DNA from 4 places in the Desulfosediminicola sp. genome. Region 2 is predicted to be linked to each of the others. Evidence: riboswitches for the same ligand, from Rfam matches in the RefSeq annotation. Region 2 holds a riboswitch; each other region holds the start of a gene.
The links. A riboswitch is a leader RNA that binds a small molecule or an ion and turns the genes downstream of it on or off. The one in region 2 is predicted to bind cobalamin.
Positions count from the first base shown of each region.

Region 1: it holds a riboswitch for cobalamin, as region 2 does, so the genes downstream of both, ACN5NT_RS08960 (FecCD family ABC transporter permease) here and ACN5NT_RS00665 (sirohydrochlorin cobaltochelatase) in region 2, are expected to answer to the same signal.
Region 3: it holds a riboswitch for cobalamin, as region 2 does, so the genes downstream of both, ACN5NT_RS07715 (AIR synthase related protein) here and ACN5NT_RS00665 (sirohydrochlorin cobaltochelatase) in region 2, are expected to answer to the same signal.
Region 4: it holds a riboswitch for cobalamin, as region 2 does, so the genes downstream of both, thiC (phosphomethylpyrimidine synthase ThiC) here and ACN5NT_RS00665 (sirohydrochlorin cobaltochelatase) in region 2, are expected to answer to the same signal.

Region 1 is NZ_JBLXGE010000004.1:298,364-303,421, forward strand. It holds gene ACN5NT_RS08955 (ABC transporter ATP-binding protein) at 1-726, opposite strand, end outside; gene ACN5NT_RS08960 (FecCD family ABC transporter permease) at 719-1,759, opposite strand; cobalamin riboswitch at 1,988-2,193, opposite strand; gene ACN5NT_RS08965 (hypothetical protein) at 2,617-3,588, opposite strand; gene sppA (signal peptide peptidase SppA) at 3,677-5,058, opposite strand, start outside.
Region 2 is NZ_JBLXGE010000001.1:148,366-153,423, reverse strand. It holds gene ACN5NT_RS00670 (alpha-keto acid decarboxylase family protein) at 1-1,415, opposite strand, end outside; gene ACN5NT_RS00665 (sirohydrochlorin cobaltochelatase) at 1,601-2,593, opposite strand; cobalamin riboswitch at 2,713-2,921, opposite strand; gene ACN5NT_RS00660 (TRAP transporter substrate-binding protein) at 3,084-4,169, opposite strand; gene pta (phosphate acetyltransferase) at 4,897-5,058, shown strand, end outside.
Region 3 is NZ_JBLXGE010000003.1:506,706-511,763, reverse strand. It holds gene ACN5NT_RS07730 (energy-coupling factor transporter transmembrane component T family protein) at 1-195, opposite strand, end outside; gene ACN5NT_RS07725 (ABC transporter ATP-binding protein) at 192-1,676, opposite strand; gene ACN5NT_RS07720 (ECF transporter S component) at 1,696-2,205, opposite strand; gene ACN5NT_RS07715 (AIR synthase related protein) at 2,216-2,956, opposite strand; cobalamin riboswitch at 3,048-3,240, opposite strand; gene ACN5NT_RS07710 (hypothetical protein) at 3,715-4,101, shown strand; gene ACN5NT_RS07705 (ABC transporter permease) at 4,169-5,026, opposite strand; gene ACN5NT_RS07700 (ABC transporter permease) at 5,023-5,058, opposite strand, start outside.
Region 4 is NZ_JBLXGE010000003.1:449,317-454,374, forward strand. It holds gene ACN5NT_RS07450 (ABC transporter ATP-binding protein) at 1-1,447, shown strand, start outside; gene thiC (phosphomethylpyrimidine synthase ThiC) at 1,511-2,845, opposite strand; cobalamin riboswitch at 2,948-3,167, opposite strand; gene uvrC (excinuclease ABC subunit UvrC) at 3,385-5,058, shown strand, end outside.

The DNA.
Region 1 (5,058 bases), on a different contig from region 2:
GAAAACAGTTTGCAGTAATTCAGAAGTGAGAATGTCTTCAACGGAGCCGGATGCTGCTATTTGCCCATTTTCCATAACAATAAGCTCATCACAGTAGGCAGCAGCGAGATCGAGGTCATGGATAGCTCCAACTACAGTTATCGAGTCATGGTCTACTCTTTCCCGAAGTGCCTGCATAATATCTATGGAATGCCGGACATCGAGGCTTGCTGTGGGTTCATCAAGTACAAGGACTTCGGTGTTCTGGGCAAGCGCCCGTGCCACCAGTACTCTTTGCCTTTCGCCACCTGAAAGCCTGGTTACCATTCGGTTACGGAGTTGGTAAATGTCAAGTGTCTTAATGGCTTCCATAACCAGGTCGATATCTTTTTGCGAAGGTGTGCCGAACCTGTCAATAAACGGGTGTCGGCCCATCATTACCACTTCAAAGACGGAGTATTCAAAATGAAGCGCCACGTTCTGGGGTACAAATGAAAGTACTTTAGCAAGATCAAGTTTTGGCAGGCGGTGGACTACAGTTCCACGCAGCTGCACCTTGCCTCGGGTTGGCTGTCGGCTGCCGTTTAACAGGTTGATGAGTGTAGTTTTTCCGCTGCCGTTGGGACCGATAAGCCCATACATTTTCCCCTTTTTTAACTGAAAATTAAGCCGTGAAAGGCAGGGGTGATTGCGGTATTGGTAATAGCAATCGGATACCTGGTAGACGATGGAACTGTTTTCAGGCATATCCCCTCCCAAGCTGGCGTTTTCTGAAGATGTAACAGAAGAAGGGGCCACCGATAAGCGCAGTCAAGACGCCGATTGGTATTTCGTGGGGAAGAATTGCGCGGGTAACGGTGTCCGCGACCAGCAGCAGGATGGAACCGGCAAGAAATGACGCAGGTAAAAGAATCCTGTTATCAGGCCCTGTTATCATTCGAAGCATATGGGGAACAATGAGGCCGACAAAGCCGATGACACCAGATACAGCGACACAGATCGCGGTAATAAGAGAAGCACTTATCAGGAGTTGCCTGCGGATTTTGGCACTATCCACTCCGAGAGTGTCAGCGGTGGTGGTGCCGAGCGCCATAATATTGAGATCCCTGGCATAGTAGCAACAAAAGAGCAGACATGGAGCTAGAATCAGTAAAAGAAGTCCTGCATCGTGCCATGATTTACCGATAAATGAGCCCATCAACCAGAAAATGATAACACCCACCTCTTCGTCAGCCATGTATTTTATAAAACCGATTCCCGCTGAGAGTATTGCTGCTACAATAACGCCCGAAAGGATAAGGGTATTTGAGGAAAGTTGCGGATCGTCCGAAGAAAGATAAAACACCGCTCCAAGTGTTGTAACAGCTCCAATAAATGCAAAAAAGGGAACGAAATATGAGACAGGCAGGGATATGCCGATAATCGATAGTATAAAGGCTGTAGAAGCACCAAATGCCGCACCGGATGAAATGCCGAGAGTATACGGGTCGGCCAGAGGGTTAAGCAGTATTGCCTGAAATATACCTCCGGCAAGGGCGAGGCCTCCTCCGACAAGGGCCGCAACGAGTATGCGCGGCAACCGTACATCCATGATGATGACAGAGTTGGTGGTATTTACAGCTGCATCACTGAGCCCTGGTTGATCGAAAAGCGTCTGCCAGAGTGTTGTGATAACATCGGCTGCAGATATGTTGATATAGCCCATACCGGTTGCAGTGATAATTACAGCAACGAGTACAGTTATCAGTGAGCCAAAAAGTAGTTTTGCCTTGCCGCGCATTACTCTCCTTAAAATAAAAAGCAAAATCCGGACAGCAAACAAAATTTCGGGGAACCGGGGGAATGCTCATTTAAGCTATTAACACACCAGCATATACTGAAGAAAGTGCAGGCAGTAGTATTCGGCAAGTGCGAAAAAAACAAAAAAAAATCCCGAATCACTCTAACAGTGATCCGGGATAGCCCTGGTTATCCGAAATCGATGTGCTGGAAAAATCTGTCCGCGATTTACTCCAGCATATTTTCAGGCAGGTCTTCTGACTCCCGGATCATCCTCTCCCCAGGCCTTCCCATCCTGTAATGGACAGTGGCATAGTTCCGGGGGTTGTCACCGGTTACAGCGGCGGGCCCGTCTTCGATTTTCACGAAGTTCCCTTTTCAGCTCAAAGGCGTATGCATTTCCTTATTATGAGCACCTGAATGTATAGTTATTCGTTACCCAGATAGAAAGGGGATGTCAAGTGTCAAAAAGGGAGGATTGATTATAAATTCTGAGTATATTGAAGTTTTTCAGCTATACATGATTTTTTGTTTGACGTTTTGTCCGATGATTGAACACCATCAGTGATGGGGATAATTCGCAATTGTATAGTGCCAGGGAGGTATATCATGGATAAGACCGATCTGTCACACGACGTAGACGGCAAAACTGGGGTTGGCGGAAGTAACGTCAAAGTTTGCAGGCTTGGAAGACGCTATGAGAGATAGTCCGTGTCGAACTTCGGCTGGGAGTGGCACGAGATGAAACTTCTTGCAGAGTAAGGTCAGGCCCAGTAGTACGCATAACATCAATTCAACCTGGTCGGAAGAATTGAAAAAGCCGGGGCAACGTGTTGAGCTGTCCCGGCTTTTTTCTTTTTATAAGGTCAGGTAGTAGTAGATGAGGCCTACCATGATAAGACTGATCACCCGAAAAGACTGGCTGCATACGATAAGTTGTGCGGCTACCCTGGGTTTAAAGATACCGGCATAATACGGGAATTGATGGCGAAATGCCCTCAGGGGTGACGACAGGATATTGCCTACCAGTAAGGCGAGTATGATTTCTCTTTGAGATAATGCTCCTTGCTGCAGCAACGCTCCGGCAGCGGCCAGACCGGCGGTCAGTTCAGCTGCAAGGTGCAGGGTGATGATCCCCATAGCCTGCGGGGAAAGCCACGGAATCCAAGCGAGGTACCCGGCTGCAAGCTCTTCGAGTTCACGAAAATATCCGATGCGATGTACTATAAATATAATGATATAGATCGGTACCGTGAACTTGATGATTTTGCGGATACGTCGCTTAAAGCGTTTCCAGCTTTTTTGCCACGCCCCCTGCCAGTCAATGCCCTTATTCTCAGTTGTTTCGTGTGGAGAGGCCGATATGTCAGGCTTCGGCAGAATGAGCCGGCTGATAACCACAATTAAACCTGTGCGAAGTACCGCTGCGCCTAATGTGATGCTTATATAAATGAAAGCGGCACCGTGGATAAGTGGAACGGTGATGAAAAATATGGTCGGCAAATGAACAAAGTAGGTCGGCAGGCTGTTGAACAGGTTGGCGAGAATCAGTTCTTTTCTGGAAAGCTGTTTTTTGTCATATGCTTCGGCAAGCAGGGTGTTTGCTGCAACACCTGAAAATATTGCCATTGAAAATGAAGCTCCTGCAGTATTCGACATGTTGCCAAGCCGGACAAGAGGTCTGGCGAGTGAGGCTATCCATCGGGTCCAATTAAGGGCTTCGATCAAATTGGCGACGATGAGACCTATGGAAATGAAAATAAGAAGTCGAATCAGGGGCCAGCAGAGCTGACCCCACAGCATGACAAAGAATTCCGGTGTTATCTCCATATGGATGATCCGTAACTAAAAAAAAAATAAATAGCCGAGTTACCGAAGAACAGTCTGGTTATTCAGTACCTTGACAACACAGTGTGTTCTATTCGGGTAGTTGTAACATTGAGTCGGCATAAATGCCATTGGGATCATTCATGATCAGGAGATCTCTGACCTGATGCTGCATCTTTCGATAGATGTTTACCAGAGAAGACGACGCAAAAAAGTCAGGAAAAACAGAAATAGTCGCATTGGTCAGCTGTTTGATGAGTTTGTCACGAACAGATATCTCTCTTTTAATGTAAACTGTCGAATAATCGTCCAAACCGGCAAGCTCTGCCGCAGCGACGACAGCGTCTGAGAGGCCGCCAAGCTCGTCGACCAGATCGATTTCCTTTGCCTTCATGCCTGAAAAAACACGCCCTTCGGCAATGAGTTCCATTCGATCCTGCTCAATTCCACGGCCATTCTCCACAATAGAGAGAAACCTTTCATAGCCGTTTTCAACAGTAAGCTGGATTGATCGCCTGAGGTTCTCCGGCAGCGGCTGGGTTACGTTCAGACCAGCTGAGAGGCTGGTGGTGCCGACGCCGTCACTGTATACACCAATTTCGGCAAGAGTATCTTCGAAGGTCGGTATGGCGCCGAAAATACCGATTGAGCCGGTGAGAGTTGTGGGAGAAGCCCAGATCTGATCAGCATCAGCAGAAATCCAGTATGCGCCGGAAGCGGCGAGGGCACCCATAGAGACCACAATCGGTTTACCTGCCTCTTTTAGTTCAAGAACCTCCTGTCGAATGATCTCGGAGGCGAAGGCTGAACCACCACCGGAATTTATTCTCAATACCACCGCTTTTACAGATTGATTTTCCCGGGCATCCCGCAGGAGTTTGCCAAGTGATTCACTGCCGATCACCCCGGCTGGCTGGTTACCTCCGACGATTTTTCCCTCAGCAACAACGATGCCGATTACATCTCCGTTATTATTGTAGGAATTGTAAGACTGATCAACAAAACTGAGATAGTTATTGAGCGTAATCAGATTTTCACTGGCGTTATCTGTGGCTTTTTTGAGGAATCGCTTGAAATCGTTGTGAGTCAGAACTTTGTCCACCAGACCATTATCGAGGGCCAGTTGCGCAGTGTCTCCGCCTGCGGCAGCAAGGTTGGTGGCAATATTCTCGATATAATTGGGTATAACTTCAGGCGAAAAACCACGCTGGAGGGCTATGCTGCCTGAAAAGCTCTCCCAAAGATCATTGAGCCATTGGCTGTTCTGACTTCTGGCGTACTCGGACATCGAGTTTCGGGTGAAGGGTTCAAGGGCAGATTTATAGTCGCCAACCTTGAATACATGATAATTTACTTTAAGTTTGTCGATGGCCTCTTTGAAATAGAGCGGGTAGGTGCCGAAACCGTGCAGATCAACACCGCCCATGGGGTTGACTATAATGGTATCTGCATAGGAGGCGAGGTAGTACTGTT
Region 2 (5,058 bases):
TAGTCTCTGTGTTGATCGAGGGCGGCGAGCATCTTGTAATATCCATTGTTTAAAACAAGCACTATCGGTTTGTGGCCCTGGGCCACCAGGGTAGAGAGTTCACTGCCGGTCATCTGAAACGCTCCGTCGCCAACCAGCACCAGTGGCCGAAGATCAGGAGCTGCCATTGCTGCCCCCAGGGCGCCGGGAACAGCGAAACCCATTGAGGCGTAGTAGCCGGGTGCCATAAAAATATCCGCGTTGAGCTCAAGCCCTGCAAACCAGGCATCGCCGACATCAGCAAGATAGCTGAATTTCGATTGATCAATGGTTTTCAGACATTGAATCAGGGCCACGGTATTGAGCGGTGCAGATTCATCTATATCTACTGTTGCCAAAGTTTTATCTTTCACCAGATGGACTCCCGGTTTTCTGGCACTATCCGGTCTGGTGCTCGCCAGGAGTTGCATAAGCGGGGCTATGGGGAGCTGGGGATAGATGTGGTGTGATATCCGAACCTCTGAGTCGCGAATTTCGAGTATGTTCGAGGATTCGAGGTGAGCGGTCCAGAAGCCGGTATTAACGTCTGAGTAGATTACCCCTACAGAGAGAATAAGATCAGCACCTTCGAGAGTCTCACGGGCGAGTTTGCTCCCCATTTCTCCCATATAGATGCCGGCAAAATGGGGGTGGGATTCTGGGAATGCCCCTTTGCCCATTACAGAGGAGACCACAGGAAGCAGCCACGATTCGGAAATGGTGCGAACTGCATCCATCAAGGCGTGCCTGCGAATACCAACCCCGGCGTAGAGCACAGGACGCCGGGCCTTTTCAAGGGCGGCAGAAATTTCACCGGCTGCCTCAATGATCGCGGCGGTATTGACAGGTCTATCTTGATCCGGCGCGGATGGTTTAGGAGGAGTCGGTATTTCGACTGAAGTCATGTCGATGGGGATTTCAAGGTAACCGGGTCTCTTCTCAGCCAGGCAGGCGGTGAGTACGCGATCAATTTCGTCTGCTGCGGTTGCTGCTTCGTTAAGTGCTGCTGTGGCGCAGGTAACCTCTTTGAATATTCTATGCTGACTGCCATAATCTTTTACAAGGTGATGAAAAGAAGGCTCAGTTTTTCTCCCGCAGACATTAGGTGCGCCACTGATGACCACGACCGGTGAATTTTCGGCATAGGCCATGGCCATCGGGTTGATCATATTGAGGCCGCCGACGCTGTAGGTGGTGAGCACGGCACCAAAACCTTTGAGTCGGGAGTACGCATCTGCAGCAAAAACACAGCTGGGTTCATGAGTGCAGACAACTGTTTGCATGCCATAAGCAGCCTGTTCCGCGTAGAGAGGAAGGGCAAAATCACCAGGAATGCCAAAAGTACAACGAACGCCGTACTGTTCAAGGCGACTGAAAAGATAATGAGAAAGTTTCATTATTTCTCCCTGTAAGATGGAAAGGTAAAAGAGCACGTACCTTAACTATACTTCATTTTTGGCAGGCTCAAGAAATGACTTGGGGACGGTAGGAGGAGGGCAGAATAAAAAAAACGGGACATCAGGTAAAATCATGATGCCCCGTGGCGGGTGTTCAGGGTTGTCTGAGCTAGATATCCGGGTTCTTATCGTATCTCTATTCCTGCCTCGTTGGCGGCATCGGCGATATGGGAGACAAATATTTTAGCGAAGTCATCATTTGACCCGAGCCCCTGCAGTATCGGAGTTACTTCATAACCTGCCTGGACCAGGATAGATTTCCAGGAATCCTCCTCATCACCTGCCATATCGTTGACAGCATGGTCTCCGGCAACGATCATAAAGGGAACCAGGGTTACCTGTTTTTTATCTGATTCTTTCATCTGGGCGAGCACGTCTTCAACGGACGGAGATCCTTCAACAACCCCAATATACGTTTCGATGTCAGGATAGAGTTCGCGCATTTTCTTCTGGGTTTCGGTATAGATGCCAGTCGACCAGTATTTATTGCCATGGCCCATATATACCAGCATGGAGTTATTTTTCCGGGCCTGTTCAACGTTGCCGGCCAGGGTCTGAATAACCTTGTCCACATCCTCATGGTATGGGTAGATGTCGCCGGGCTTACCGAGTGCCGGACGGCCCATAACAATAGAATTAATAGGCTTCCAGCGTTCTTTCATGGTGTTGATGGAGCCCAGCGCATTGACGTATTGCTGCAGGTCGTATGACTGCTCCATATAGAAAATGTGGGTGGGTTGGACGATGATGTTGGTGTAGCCATCTTCTAACAGATCTCCAACGGTGGCGATAAAGTTCTTTACATACAGCACTTCTTCGGGGATCCCTTTGTCGAGCCACTGCTGAGGCTCTGCCTGTCGTTGTTTCCAGACCCGGCGAATAATGTTTGAGGTGAAGGTGATGCGGACCTCGGTTTCCGGATAGGCACCCCGCACTGCATCGGTGATATTGGTGATCGATTGTAAAGCGGCGGGTACGGTGCTACCGAAATGGGCAACGACTATGGCCGTCTTGGGGTTGGCATGGTTGCCGGTTTTGCCTGAAGAAAAAGCACTGGTGGAGCTGAAGAGAAGCAGCATGAGGGTAACTGCAAGATACAATGAGCGGCTGAATTTCATAAAATTCTCCTGGATTGTGGCCGGGTGTTCCGAACCTTTACGTTGATCAGAATGATCAAATGATTCGGGGATGCCCTGTATCACCACGTATCTAGGTCAATTCTCCTTGTCCACGGAAGAATCGTCTCTGTATTCCAGGCAGGTCTTCTGACTTCCGGATCAATCGTTTACTGCGTCTTCCCAACCAGGAGTGATGAAATATTGCAAACTCCATAAACGGCCAGTGACATAATTGCAGTAATTGTCCCCGGTTACAGCGGCGGGCCCGTCCCTGATTTACACAGGGTTCCCTCTTCGGCACAAAGGCACCTGAAAACAGCAACATTTTGAATGGAGAAGGCTCAAAAGTCAATATTTATTTGACAATGATTAGGAGCATTTGTGGTATGCAGACGCGGAGATGGGTGGCAGGAATTGGGCTGCCGGATGGGAAGTAAACTCCGGCAGCCTGTAATGTGTGAGGCGGGAGTACGGGAAGATACCTGTACCTTTACTCCTCAGTCAAGGCTTTGGCTGTCTGCAGGTAGTTGTACTCTGAAATGTTGATCCAGGCTCTTGCCTTGGCCATATATGCACGCTGGGACTCAAGTACTTCTTTAAAATCCGGATTTTCAGCTGCATATGAATCATACAACTCATCTGCAGCCTGTTTCATGGCCTTGAGAACAGGTGTCGGAAAGGTCTTCACCTCGATATTCGGGTATTCCGTTTTCATCTGGGCCCAGGCGTCTACGCTGCCTGCAAAATTATCGGTATACATATCGGCGGTGACCGCTTTCATGGCGGCTATCAACATGGTCTGATATGATTTGGGCAGTTTTTCAAAGGCGTCCTTGTTGATCAGAAATTGCAGCTCTGTGGCAGGTTCATGCCAGCCGGTATAGTAATATGGGGCGATCTTGTGAAAGCCCATTTTGATATCCATGGCGGGGCCAACCCACTCAAGGGCATCGATTGTGCCGCGATCAAGAGAAGTATACAGTTCACCCGGGGGGATATTGGTTACATTGACACCAAGTTTGGCAAAGACTTCACCGGCCAGCCCTGGAATACGCATTTTGAGGCCATTCAGGTCTTCAAGGGAGTTAATTTCTTTCTGGAACCAGCCACCCATCTGGACACCGGTATTGCCACCGGGAAAGCTCAGAACACCAAACTTGTCATAAGTCTTTTTCATTAATTCCATGCCACCGCCGTGGTAAAACCAGGCATTCTGCTCATTGACGTTCATGCCAAAAGGTACGGTGCAGAAGAAGACCGTGGTGATATCCTTACCTTTCCAATAATAGGAGGCGGTGTGTCCCATTTCATACTGGCCGCCTTTGGTCATATCGAGGATACCCAGAGCCGCTTTATGCTTTTCGGCCCCTTCAACACGAATGACAAAATTGCCGTCACTCATTTCTTCCACCATCTTGGCGAGATTTAATGGCGCTGTGGCAAATGGGGTGAGGGTTGAGGACCAGGTCATTGCAAGTTTCCAGCGGATTTTCTTTTCTGCCAGTGCAGATGTGGCAGGGAGGGTGCAGATGGTCAGGGCAAGACAGAAACTAAACAGACGCAGAAACACTTTCATGAGTTCTCCTCCTTTGGATGAAAGGCTTAACTTCAGTTGAAGAAGTAGCTGCTAACATACCTGAAATGAAAATGACAACGATGCTGCTGTAGTTACCTGGCAGAACCCCCAAGCCGATTGGTTCCGGCAATCGGTCGATAACTGAATATAGGTATATACCCTTTATTGGTCAGGTAAAAAAGAAAAAAAGAGGTCGTTGTATGTCAGGGAAGAGGCTTGAAGCGAGGTGGAACGGTTGAATCGGAAATGCAGAACAAAAAAGGTCAGACCATTGCGAAAATAAAGGTCGTACCAATGCGTGCAATGTGATCGGAACTCAATATCAAGGGGTTGGCCGTGGACTGTGATCTGCTGATCTTCAAATGTTTAGAGGCGAAATGGTAAAACAGTAGAATATCTAGACGAAAGGCAATGCACTGGGCGAGATGTGGTAACTTGGTATTATGGAAAACCTGGTTTCTATCTGAAATGGCGTGAAAAGTGTTGTTTCTCCCATGCTTCTCGGATAATATGTCAGCCGATTTCAGATGATATATTGTGAGTCTGTTTGCGTTGTCATATGCTCTTCTTCCTGTTCTGGTGGTGCAGCAGGTTTTGGTGATTATACTTCCAGTAATTCAACGTCGTTTTGCATGCTGCCGCCATCCATATCATCTGTTGTCAACATACGACGGTAAACGAGATCATGCTTTCAGGTTGTTTTTGCTTAGAATAAAACGGAGAGACTATGTCGACCAATTTGTATATCACGGCCACAGAAGAGCGGAGTGGGAAGTCGGCTGTTCTGCTTGGAGTGATGCAGATGTTGCTGAAATCAATTGATCGGGTTGCCTTCTTCCGTCCGGTGATTCAGGAACCAGAGCCGGGTTGGGAAGATCCGGTAATCAAT
Region 3 (5,058 bases), on a different contig from region 2:
CAGTATAAAAATCGGCAGTAAAGGAAGAAGTATTGCTGCCACTTTTTTCATATCCACAGAACAGACCATACCGATCAGTAGGGTACAAAGTAGCAGGCCGGACAAAAAGAAGGGGGAGTTGAAAATCATCGAGAACACGATAACAAGAAAGAAAAGAGCCAGTTTTGAACGAACATTCACAGATAAATTTTTCATTGTCCAATAAAGTCCCTAAATTCTAAGCTTTTCAGCGCATTAGTGGTTGGCATGTTGAGCTTGATCTCGCCCTGTTCCAGCAAAATAAGCCGGGAGCAATGCTCTCTTACTAGTTCCATATCATGCGTGATCATTACAATTGCGGTTCCTCTGTCGTTGAGCTCTCTTAATCGGGATAGTATTATCTCTTTTCCTTTTGTGTCTAAACCTGTGGTTGGTTCATCAACCACCAGAATTTCAGGCGAGAGGGCCACTATTGAGGCCACACTGATAAACTGACGAATCCCCTTTGGCAGGGTGGCAGGATGATGGTCCCGGTAATCCTCCAGAGCCATGAAGCCCAGAACTTCATCGACCTTCTTCTTGATCTCTTTAGTATTTATGCCCTGCTGAACAAGCCCGAAAGCGATCTCTTTTTCCACACTTGTTTCAAATATTTGATGATCAGGGTTTTGAAAAACAAAGCCGATCGAACGTGCTATCTCAGCGCGACTAAACTTCTCGAGGGATTTCTTCTGATAGCTGACGGTACCTTTTTGTGGTTCAAGTAACCTGTTGAGGTGCATTGCAAGGGTTGTTTTACCGCTGCCGTTGTGTCCGACCAGTGCAAGAAAGTCCCGTTGCCTGATTTCCATGCTGATGTTTTTCAGTACTGGTGTTTCAGGGCGATATGCAAAAGAGAGATTGTCAACAGTCAGGACCGTCGGAGCTTCGTTGCTCGAAAGAACTGGTGGCAGCGTGCAAGGTACGGAACACTCTCCTATGCTATCGGCTTCTTTCAGCTCACCATCCTTTAGGAAGAGCACCTCATCTACCAGGGGATGACTTGTGGGAAGCTGCTGGTCCACAATGACGAGAGTAAGACCCTCTTCACGTTTAAGCGTGAGCAGCAAATCATAGAGATTTCTGCGGCCTGCAGGATCTAATTCTGAAGATGGCTCGTCGAGAATCAGCACCTGAGGCTTCATCAGCAGTACACCGGCGATAGCCAAACGCTGCTTTTCTCCTCCTGACAGCTGGTATGTTTCTCTGCCCTCATAACCTTCGAGCCCAACTGCCCGAAGAACAGAGGGGAAATCTGAAACGATTGTCTCTTTGGCGATCAGGAGATTGCGAGGACCAAAGATCAGATCTTCATAAACAGTACGGCCAACAATCTGGACCTCCGGATCCTGAAGAACAAAGCCAATGTGCCTGGAGAGAGTTTGGATTCTGTATTTGGTTACATCAATCCCGGCTATTTCAAGCTGACCGCTAAAATCCCCTTCAACAGCCTGTGGAATCAGGCCTTTGAGACAATAGCAGAGAGTTGTCTTGCCAGAACCTGATTCACCTCTTACAAGGGTGCATGTGGCGGGTGGAAGCTGAAAGCTTACATCGTTTAAGGCCGGGACGTCCCCTGTCCTGTATTGAAAAGATACCTTGGAAACAGATATTGCCGGGCCAAGATCTCTTCGTATTGCCTTGCCTTGTTCAGTCATGACAAATGTTGGGAATACATCAAATCAGTTTGCCCTTTTTCAAGCTTTTATACGCAATTGCGGCGACTAATATATTGAACAGAGATCCTGCAATGAGAAATGGCATAATTCCAAGAGCAGCACCCACACCACCTATAAAGACCATGGTGAAAGCGGAAACCACCCCGTTGAGGACAACACCGGTTAAGACTGCTGGCCAGAGCCCAAGTTTTTGTTTGATAAAACGGACAAGTATCGCCCAAAGTGCCATCTGTAATCCGATGAAAAGGTGGAGAGGTAACCCTAAGGGAAACCCGACAACTCCAGCTGTGAGCAGATGTCCGATAAAAATGACAGCAGTACCTTCAACATACCCGAAAGCCAATGCACAGAAATAGCCGGGGGCTGAATCAAGGCCGATCGTGCCCACCGGGCTTGGAATTTTAATCATCGCTCCAACTGCACTGAGAGCAACAAAGATCGCAATGTATGCAGCACGTTTTACCAGGCGCACATCATTCTTAAGGTCTGGGGCGGTAATATCTTGCATAGCAAACTCCTTAATCAGATTTCATGATGAGTTGACCAACGGGATAAATTTCGAAATGATTCAAGTCTTCTATAGATTCACGGCTAGAAAAAAGAACGCAGGTTGAAGGACCTGCTGATTTTTCAAGGTCCAGTTTGCAACCTTGGGCGGCATCGAAAATAGTTCCAGACTGTCTTGCCAGTAATTCAGCTTCTGCCCTGATGCCCCTTGAGCCAACGGGAAGGATATCATGAATCAGTGGATGTGGTCTCAGTTGCGCCACGGTGCCGCTGTGTATGATATCCATGCAGCCTGAAATAATGACTTCTCCTCCTAGTCTGGGTACTCCAAGACAGAAAATTTTGTCAGCTGCTTCTGATTGGGCAATCTTGAGGTTACTTGCCTTGCAGGTCCCTGTGGCACCAATTCCAAGACCCGTCTGCCGCGTCTCAAAGTTTTTCTCGGTGCTCACGGCAAGCTTTACATCAGGATGACCACTCATCTGCAGTTCCTTTTTGATACCCCGCAATATTTCGTCTCCAGTCGGGCTGGGTTCCGCACAGATAGAGACTGTCATAGCAACAGGTGAGGCCCCCACGGCTACAAGCTCCATGAGGACTGTTCGAGCTGTCAGGCGGCCAACAATTTCCGGCGGAGCGTTAACGAGATCCAGCTCCTTGCTGCCAACCGATCCACAGGAGTCGCAGGCAATAACCAGGGAAATACCGGATCCTATATCGATAACTTCTACATCTCGTCCTCTGTATCCCATTGACAACCACCATATTGTAAAAACAAAAAAAGCTCATAGCTGTTACCCCATGAAGGGTATAACAACCATGAGCTTTACCATTGATCATGATGCATGCGTGAATCTGACAGGCAGGCTTCCTGACTCGGTTTCATCGAACAATTGCGCCTTCCCGTAAAATACAGTGGCTTAATGCAGTGTTCTCAACCTTACAGTGGCGGGACCGTTCAGGTTTTTCACCTGATTTCCTTTTATCCGTCTTCGTTTGTCATTGCGAAGACAGCACCTGTAGCATGTATATTAAAGAAATATCAAATATTTTTGTGATGAAAAGTCAACCGTTTTTCCGGTTTCCCTTGCCCACCAAGTCGATTCTGCAGGTCAGTGAAAAGCCCGAACAGTGGAGTTGACATCATAGAAGAGCCAAAGCCTATGCTGCCGTGAACTGTTGCTGCAAAGAAGAATATCGCTGCTGCCGGCAGAAACAACTTCCAATTTACCTTCCATTGGCTATCGCCTCGCGTACACAATCTTTTCACAATTGGTTACAGCCACCTTAATGCCCAGGCAGCGTTGACCTGGAAATGGTGCTGTAACTAGTCGATTTTATAAAGGTTGATGTAGGGTTTTTTTATTGCTGGCAGGTGTCTGATGAAAGATGTCTGGGGGAGTGAAAGCGGCGCCATTGCAGATGGTCCTCCCGATTGCGGTGGATAAAAAATGCTCTATCTTTTAGATTGGTTCTACCTCAGGTAACATTTGATTTTGGAGTTTGCATTATGAAAAAGATAGCTAGCAGTATTGTGATTGTTCTGATGATGGTTGTTTTTATATGCCCATCATCAGTTTTCGCGAATGGGAGAGGCCCTCACCATAAACCGCATAAGGTGTATAAAAATCATAAACCGGTTCAGTTGCCCAACTATAAGGGGAAAAAACACTACAACCATAAACCCGCTCATCTGCCCAGGTATCATGCGAGAAACTATCGCAAGGCACCGCCTCGGTACTACCATCATCCTCGATCCTACCATAGGAATCATCTACCTTCGGTAGCAGCTTTTGCCATGATTGCAGGTGTATCCTATGCGATCATCGACAATATGTATTATCGCCAGCAGGGAGATACGTACATCTATATGGAGCAGCCGCCGGCCTATCGCTAGCGTTCAGGGATGTATAGCTTGTATGCAGAGCCGCAAAGTGAAGAATTCATTCACTTTGCGGCTTTTTTTATGCGTTTTCCTTTTTCTTTAGCAGCAGATTGACAACTGCAAAGGTCGAGGTGGTGATAATCAGCAGAAAGGACACCGCATTGATGATTGGAGTGGAGCCGTCACGTACCTGCAGGTAGAGATTAATCGGCAAAGTTGTCTCTGAACCGACCAGAAACAGGGTGGTATTAAAATTCTCAAAGCTCATCAGAAAGGCCACCGCGCCGCTGCCAATGAGGGCCGGGCGAAGATAGGGCAGGGTGATATGGCGGATCACCTCCAGCCGGGTTGCTCCCAGGTTGAGAGCCGCTTCTTCCAGGCTTCGGTCAAACTTTCTCAGCCGGGCAGAGACAACCAGCAGCACAAAGGTGGTAATGAAGGAAAATTGCCCAAGCACCACCAGCCAGAAGCCGGGACGAAAGAGGGGGATATCTATACCAAAGGTGTCTTCGAAATAGATGCCAAGGCTGTTGGCGGTCAGCAGTATTGAGATACCCAGAATAACCCCGGGAATGACCAGCGGGGTCAATGCCAGAAACCATAGCCCGCGTTTTCCCGGGAATTCTTCATGTTCAAAGAGAAAGGAACCGGCTGTTCCTACAATAACTGAGAAAAGAGATACCCAGAAAGCGGTCTGGCTGGAGACCCAGAGCGACTGCATATTTGAGCGGTCATGGAACAGGCCTATTCGTTCCGGACCATCGCTAAAAAACCAGTCGAGAGAGAACCCATGCCAGGGCAGTGCCGGAAAGTTCGAGTCATTGAACGCCAGAACGCAGGTGACCACCAGCGGGGCGAAGAGAAAAACATAAAAGAGTGCTATGTACAGCTTGAAAAGGGTCGCGTAGCCCCGCTGCTGTGGCAGAGTACGAATCATGATAAGGCCCTCCCCAATTCCTGCCTGCTGAT
Region 4 (5,058 bases), on a different contig from region 2:
AAGTTCCACCATCCGCACTCAAGGATCAATTCTCTTTGAGAATTCGAATATCCTCAAGCTTCCGCCGCCGGAAATACGATCCATACGAGGCAATAAGGTTGCCATGATTTTCCAGGAACCGATGACCTCGCTCAACCCGGTTTACACCATTGGCAATCAGATGATTGAACCGCTCCAGCTCCATAGGGGTATGAACCAGATAGATGCGGAGCGGGAGGCAATTCAGCTACTCGGCAGGACAGGCATAACTGACCCGGAGACCCGGATGAGAAGCTACCCTCATCAGCTCTCCGGGGGGCAGCGACAACGGATTATGATCGCCATGGCTCTTGCCTGCCGACCACAACTGCTCATTGCCGATGAACCTACTACTGCGCTCGATGTAACGGTTCAGGCCCAAATTCTGGCTCTCATCAAGGATCTGCAGAGGGAATTTGAGATGTCAGTGCTGCTCATAACTCACGATCTCTCGCTGGTAGAAAAAGTCGCTGATACACTGGCGATAATGAAAGATGGCAGGATAGTCGAGTCAGGCAAATGCAGCCGGATTCTCACTCAGCCCGAGCATCCATACACCAGGCACCTTCTCTCATCGGTACCATCGGACCAGCCAGGGCCAAAACCCATTAGTCCCCCAATCCTTGAAACCCGCGATTTAAGCTGTACATTCAGCATCAACGTTGGTTGGGTTAATCTCTTTAAACGTAAAAAACGTATCATCCGTGCAGTAGACAAAATCACCTTCACCCTGCATAAAGGAACCACCTGCGGTATAGTCGGAGAGTCCGGTTCCGGCAAAACGACCTTAGCCATGGCTATCCTGAAACTTGTCAAAAGCACCGGCATAATAGATTTTGATGCAGTTGATCTGCAACAGCTGTCAAACAGGGAGATGCGAACGAAGCGTAGCGACATTCAGATAGTCTTTCAAGACCCGTATTCCTCCCTCTCCCCCCGCCTGACCGTATATCAGATACTTGAGGAGGGTCTTGTTATACATTTCCCCGAAAGCGATCGGGAAGATCGAATCAACAGGGTTTACGAGGCGCTCGAAGAAGTTGGTCTCGAACCGGAAATGGCCCATCGGTATCCCCATGAATTTTCTGGTGGCCAACGCCAGCGTATCGCCATTGCCCGGGTAGTCATATTAAAACCACGGCTACTCATTCTGGATGAACCCACCTCTGCTCTTGACGTCACCATCCAGGCCCAGATCATAGAGCTACTGAAAACCCTGCAGTCGAGATACAATATGAGTTACATTTTCATATCCCACGATTTGCGGGTTATCCGGTCGATCTCAGATTATATTGTGGTTATGCAGAACGGGCAAATGGTCGAATCGGGGCCGGCTCATAAGGTTTTTACCGCACCGGAAAAAGAATATACCAAAACACTTTTCTCGGCAGCCCTGGAAGCTCCTGCTCCTGCTCCTGCTGCCAGCTAAAGTCCACCAGAAGCCAGTCAGGCAAGCTACACCTGACTGGCCTGTACAGAATCACTCTGCAGCCTATTCGGCCTCGCCATCCACCTTCCTGGTGCAGCGATCTCCACGAATATCATCCTTGAAGAGGGAGTAGCCCCTCTCCATGGCGCAGAAATCTCCACACATTGTACAGGTTTTCTCGTTTTCCGGCGTTCTGCTTCTACGGATCTCTTCTGCCTGCTCCGGGAACATCAACAGCTTGAAATGCTCTTCCCAATCTGAATCCCGCCGGGCCTTGGCAACTCGTTTTTCCTGTTCCCTTCGTTCTGGGTATTTTGCAATATCTCCAATGCGTGCAGCGAGCCGAGTGGCCCTGATGCCCTCGCGCACATCCTGCTCATTCGGTAAGGCCAGATGTTCGGCAGGAGTTATATAGCAGATCAGGTCGGCACCATGTCGAGCCGAATTAGCCGCACCAATGGCTGCGGTAATATGATCATACCCTGCGCCCGAATCAGCAGGCAGCGGACCAAGTACATAGTATGGTGCACCTCCGCTCATCGCTTTTTCGAGCATAATGTTGCCCTCTATTTCGTCTAGCGGTACATGGCCAGGACCTTCAACCATCATTTGACAGCCCATCTCCCGCCCCAGTTCTGCCAGTTCACAGTTTATGATCATCTCGGCCATCTGAGCACGGTCATGGCTATCGTGGATTGCTCCTGCTCTGATACCGTTGCCCAGTGACAATACCGCATCATATTTCTTCATCAATGCGCAAACTCTGTCAAACTGTTCGTATAACGGGTTTTCTTTCTGGTGATATTCCATCCAGGAGACCATAAACGTACCTCCCTTCGATACCAACCCACCATATCTGAACCCCTGTTTTCGGAGTCGTTCGATAGAGAATCGATTGATACCACAGTGGATAGCCATAAAGGAGATACCGTCCTGCAACTGACGCTCTATCAGTTCAAAAAGGAACTCACTGTCGAGTTTATTCGGGTTACGATATTTTTTAGCAGCTTCTGCAAATGCCTGGTAGAGAGGCACGTTGCCGACCGGCAGGTTGCACTCGGCAAGCACTGCTCTTCGAATTGCATCAAGATCGCCGCCGGTTGAAAGCTCCATAAGGGTATCAGCTTTTTCTTCCTCCGCTGCTTTTGCCTTTTTTATCTCGAGATCAACAGAGGCGATATCAGATGAAGTCCCTATAGAGGCGTTGACCTTGGTACGTAAGCCCTTGCCTATGGCAACTACCTTCTGCTCCGGTCGATTCGGATTGCATGGCATGACAATGTGGCCATATGCCAGGCCTTGGCGAATTGCCGCTTCATCCACGCCCTCATCTTGTGCAGCCTGCTTCATCTGCGGGGTTACAATACCTTCCCGCGCTAGTTCCAACTGGGTTTTCATATCCGCTCCTTAACGTTATTCATTGCGGTATACATCGCTCGCGGGCATAAAAAAAGTCCGTGCAATGGCATACGCCACTACACGGACTTTTCTTGAGCAATAAAGTCGTTATCTCATCCAGGCAGGTCTTCTGACTCGCGAATCATCCTCCGGCTGCGCCTTCCCGCCCCACCTCTCACAAAGAGTGGTATGACAGTGGCATTGTGCAGCCATCGTCCCCGCATACAGCGCCGGCCCAACGTTACGGATTCTCACCGTATTCCCTTTTCACTCCCCTTGCTGAAAAAATTGAAGAGGAAGCACCTGAATAAGCCGATACGTTATGATTTATCAATAAGCTAGAACAATTACATAAACTTGTAAAGGATACTCTATCATTTAGGGTTGAGGATTGAGATGACGGGACTCTTACGATGAGTTACTATCTTTAGGTTAGATGGCTTTGCGTAGCTGTCTCTTTAGCTGGTCCGCCATGACAGAATTTCAAAAACGTGCGCTGCAAAAATAGCAGCACCAATGAGATAAATTACACTTAGAATATGTTTCCCCAGGATTTTCTCAGCTCTGTTCCTCACTCACCGGGTGTTTACCTGATGCTCGACAGCAAATCTGCTGTGCTCTACGTCGGCAAGGCAAAGGATCTGTTCAAACGTCTCGCATCATATGCCAGACATAATGGTTCTGATTACAATAAGACCACCATTATGCTCAAGTTCGTTTCCTCGGTCGACACCATCATTACCAGAACAGAGAAAGAAGCTCTGATCCTTGAAGCCTCACTGATAAAAAAGCATAAACCCAAATACAACATCATTCTCAGGGACGATAAAAATTACCCTTTTATCAAAGTTACTGCTGACGAGGAGTGGCCACGCGTCATGATGGCCCGTAGGAGGAGAAAAGATAAAGCCCGATATTTTGGCCCGTACAGCTCTTCATCCGATATGTGGTCAACTTTGAAGCTGATATCTTCACTCTTTCCGTTGAGAAAATGTAAAGGTGGCACCTTGAGGCCCAGAAAACGACCTTGCCTCAATCACCAAATGGGCAAATGTCTTGCCCCTTGCGCGGGCTACGCAGATGCCAGGCATTACCAGCAAAACGTTGAAAACGTTATCATGCTGCTTGAGGGACGTAATAAAGATCTGATCAAAAAGCTGACCGAAAAAATGGAGTTTGCTGCAGAAGCACTGAATTTTGAAGAGGCAGCATCATTACGCGACCAGCTTAAAGCTTTGAACCGAACCCTGGAAAAACAAGTCGTAGCCAGCCAACAGAAAAATAATCGAGACGTCTTTGGATTCACCAGGAAAGGTGCCGCTGTAGCTGTCGCCATCCTCTTTATCAGGGACGGACTGATAAGTGGTAGCCGGAACTTCTTTCTTGAAGAACCCTACGGAGAAGATAGTCGAATTCTCGCCCAGGTAGTCAATCTCTTTTACGATCAGGATTCATATCTGCCCAAAGAGATCCTTCTGCCCTTTGAACCCGATGATCTTCAGCTTATCAATGAAAAACTGACAGATCTGAGAGGGACAAATATTCAGATGTCTGTTCCACAACGCGGTGACAGAGTTAAGCTGCTCAATATGGCTCAGGCTAACAGTGATCAAGTATTTGCCACTAAAGAGAAAAAGGAAAAATCCTGGGAGAGCCTTGCCCGAACGATTCAACAAAAACTTCAGCTGCAACGTTCGCCCGAACGCGTAGAATGCCTGGATATTTCAAATACCAGTGGAAAACTTGCCGTAGGTTCGCTGGTCTGCTATGAACAGGGAGAGCCGTCCAAACCCAATTTTCGACACTATTCAATCAAGACCATTGACGGACCGAACGACTACGGCATGATGCGAGAAGTCCTGCAACGCAGGCTCAGTCGAGGAATTGAGGAAGAGAATCTGCCGGATCTTTTTGTTGTGGATGGTGGTAAAGGTCAGCTGAGTATGGCCCTTGCTGTTGCTGACGAACTTGGCATACGTGACCAACTCGATTGGATTGGTATCGCCAAAGAACGCGAAGACGAAGGCGAAAAGCTCTATAAACCCGGCAGGAAGAATCCAATAATACTGCCAGCCCATAACCCTGTTTTGCTCTACATGATGCGAATCCGAGATGAATCTCATCGCTTTGGAGTCACTTTTCACCGCAGGATCAGGAATAAGACGAGTTTTCTTTCAGAGCTTGACCAGATACCCGGTATTGGTCACGAGAGG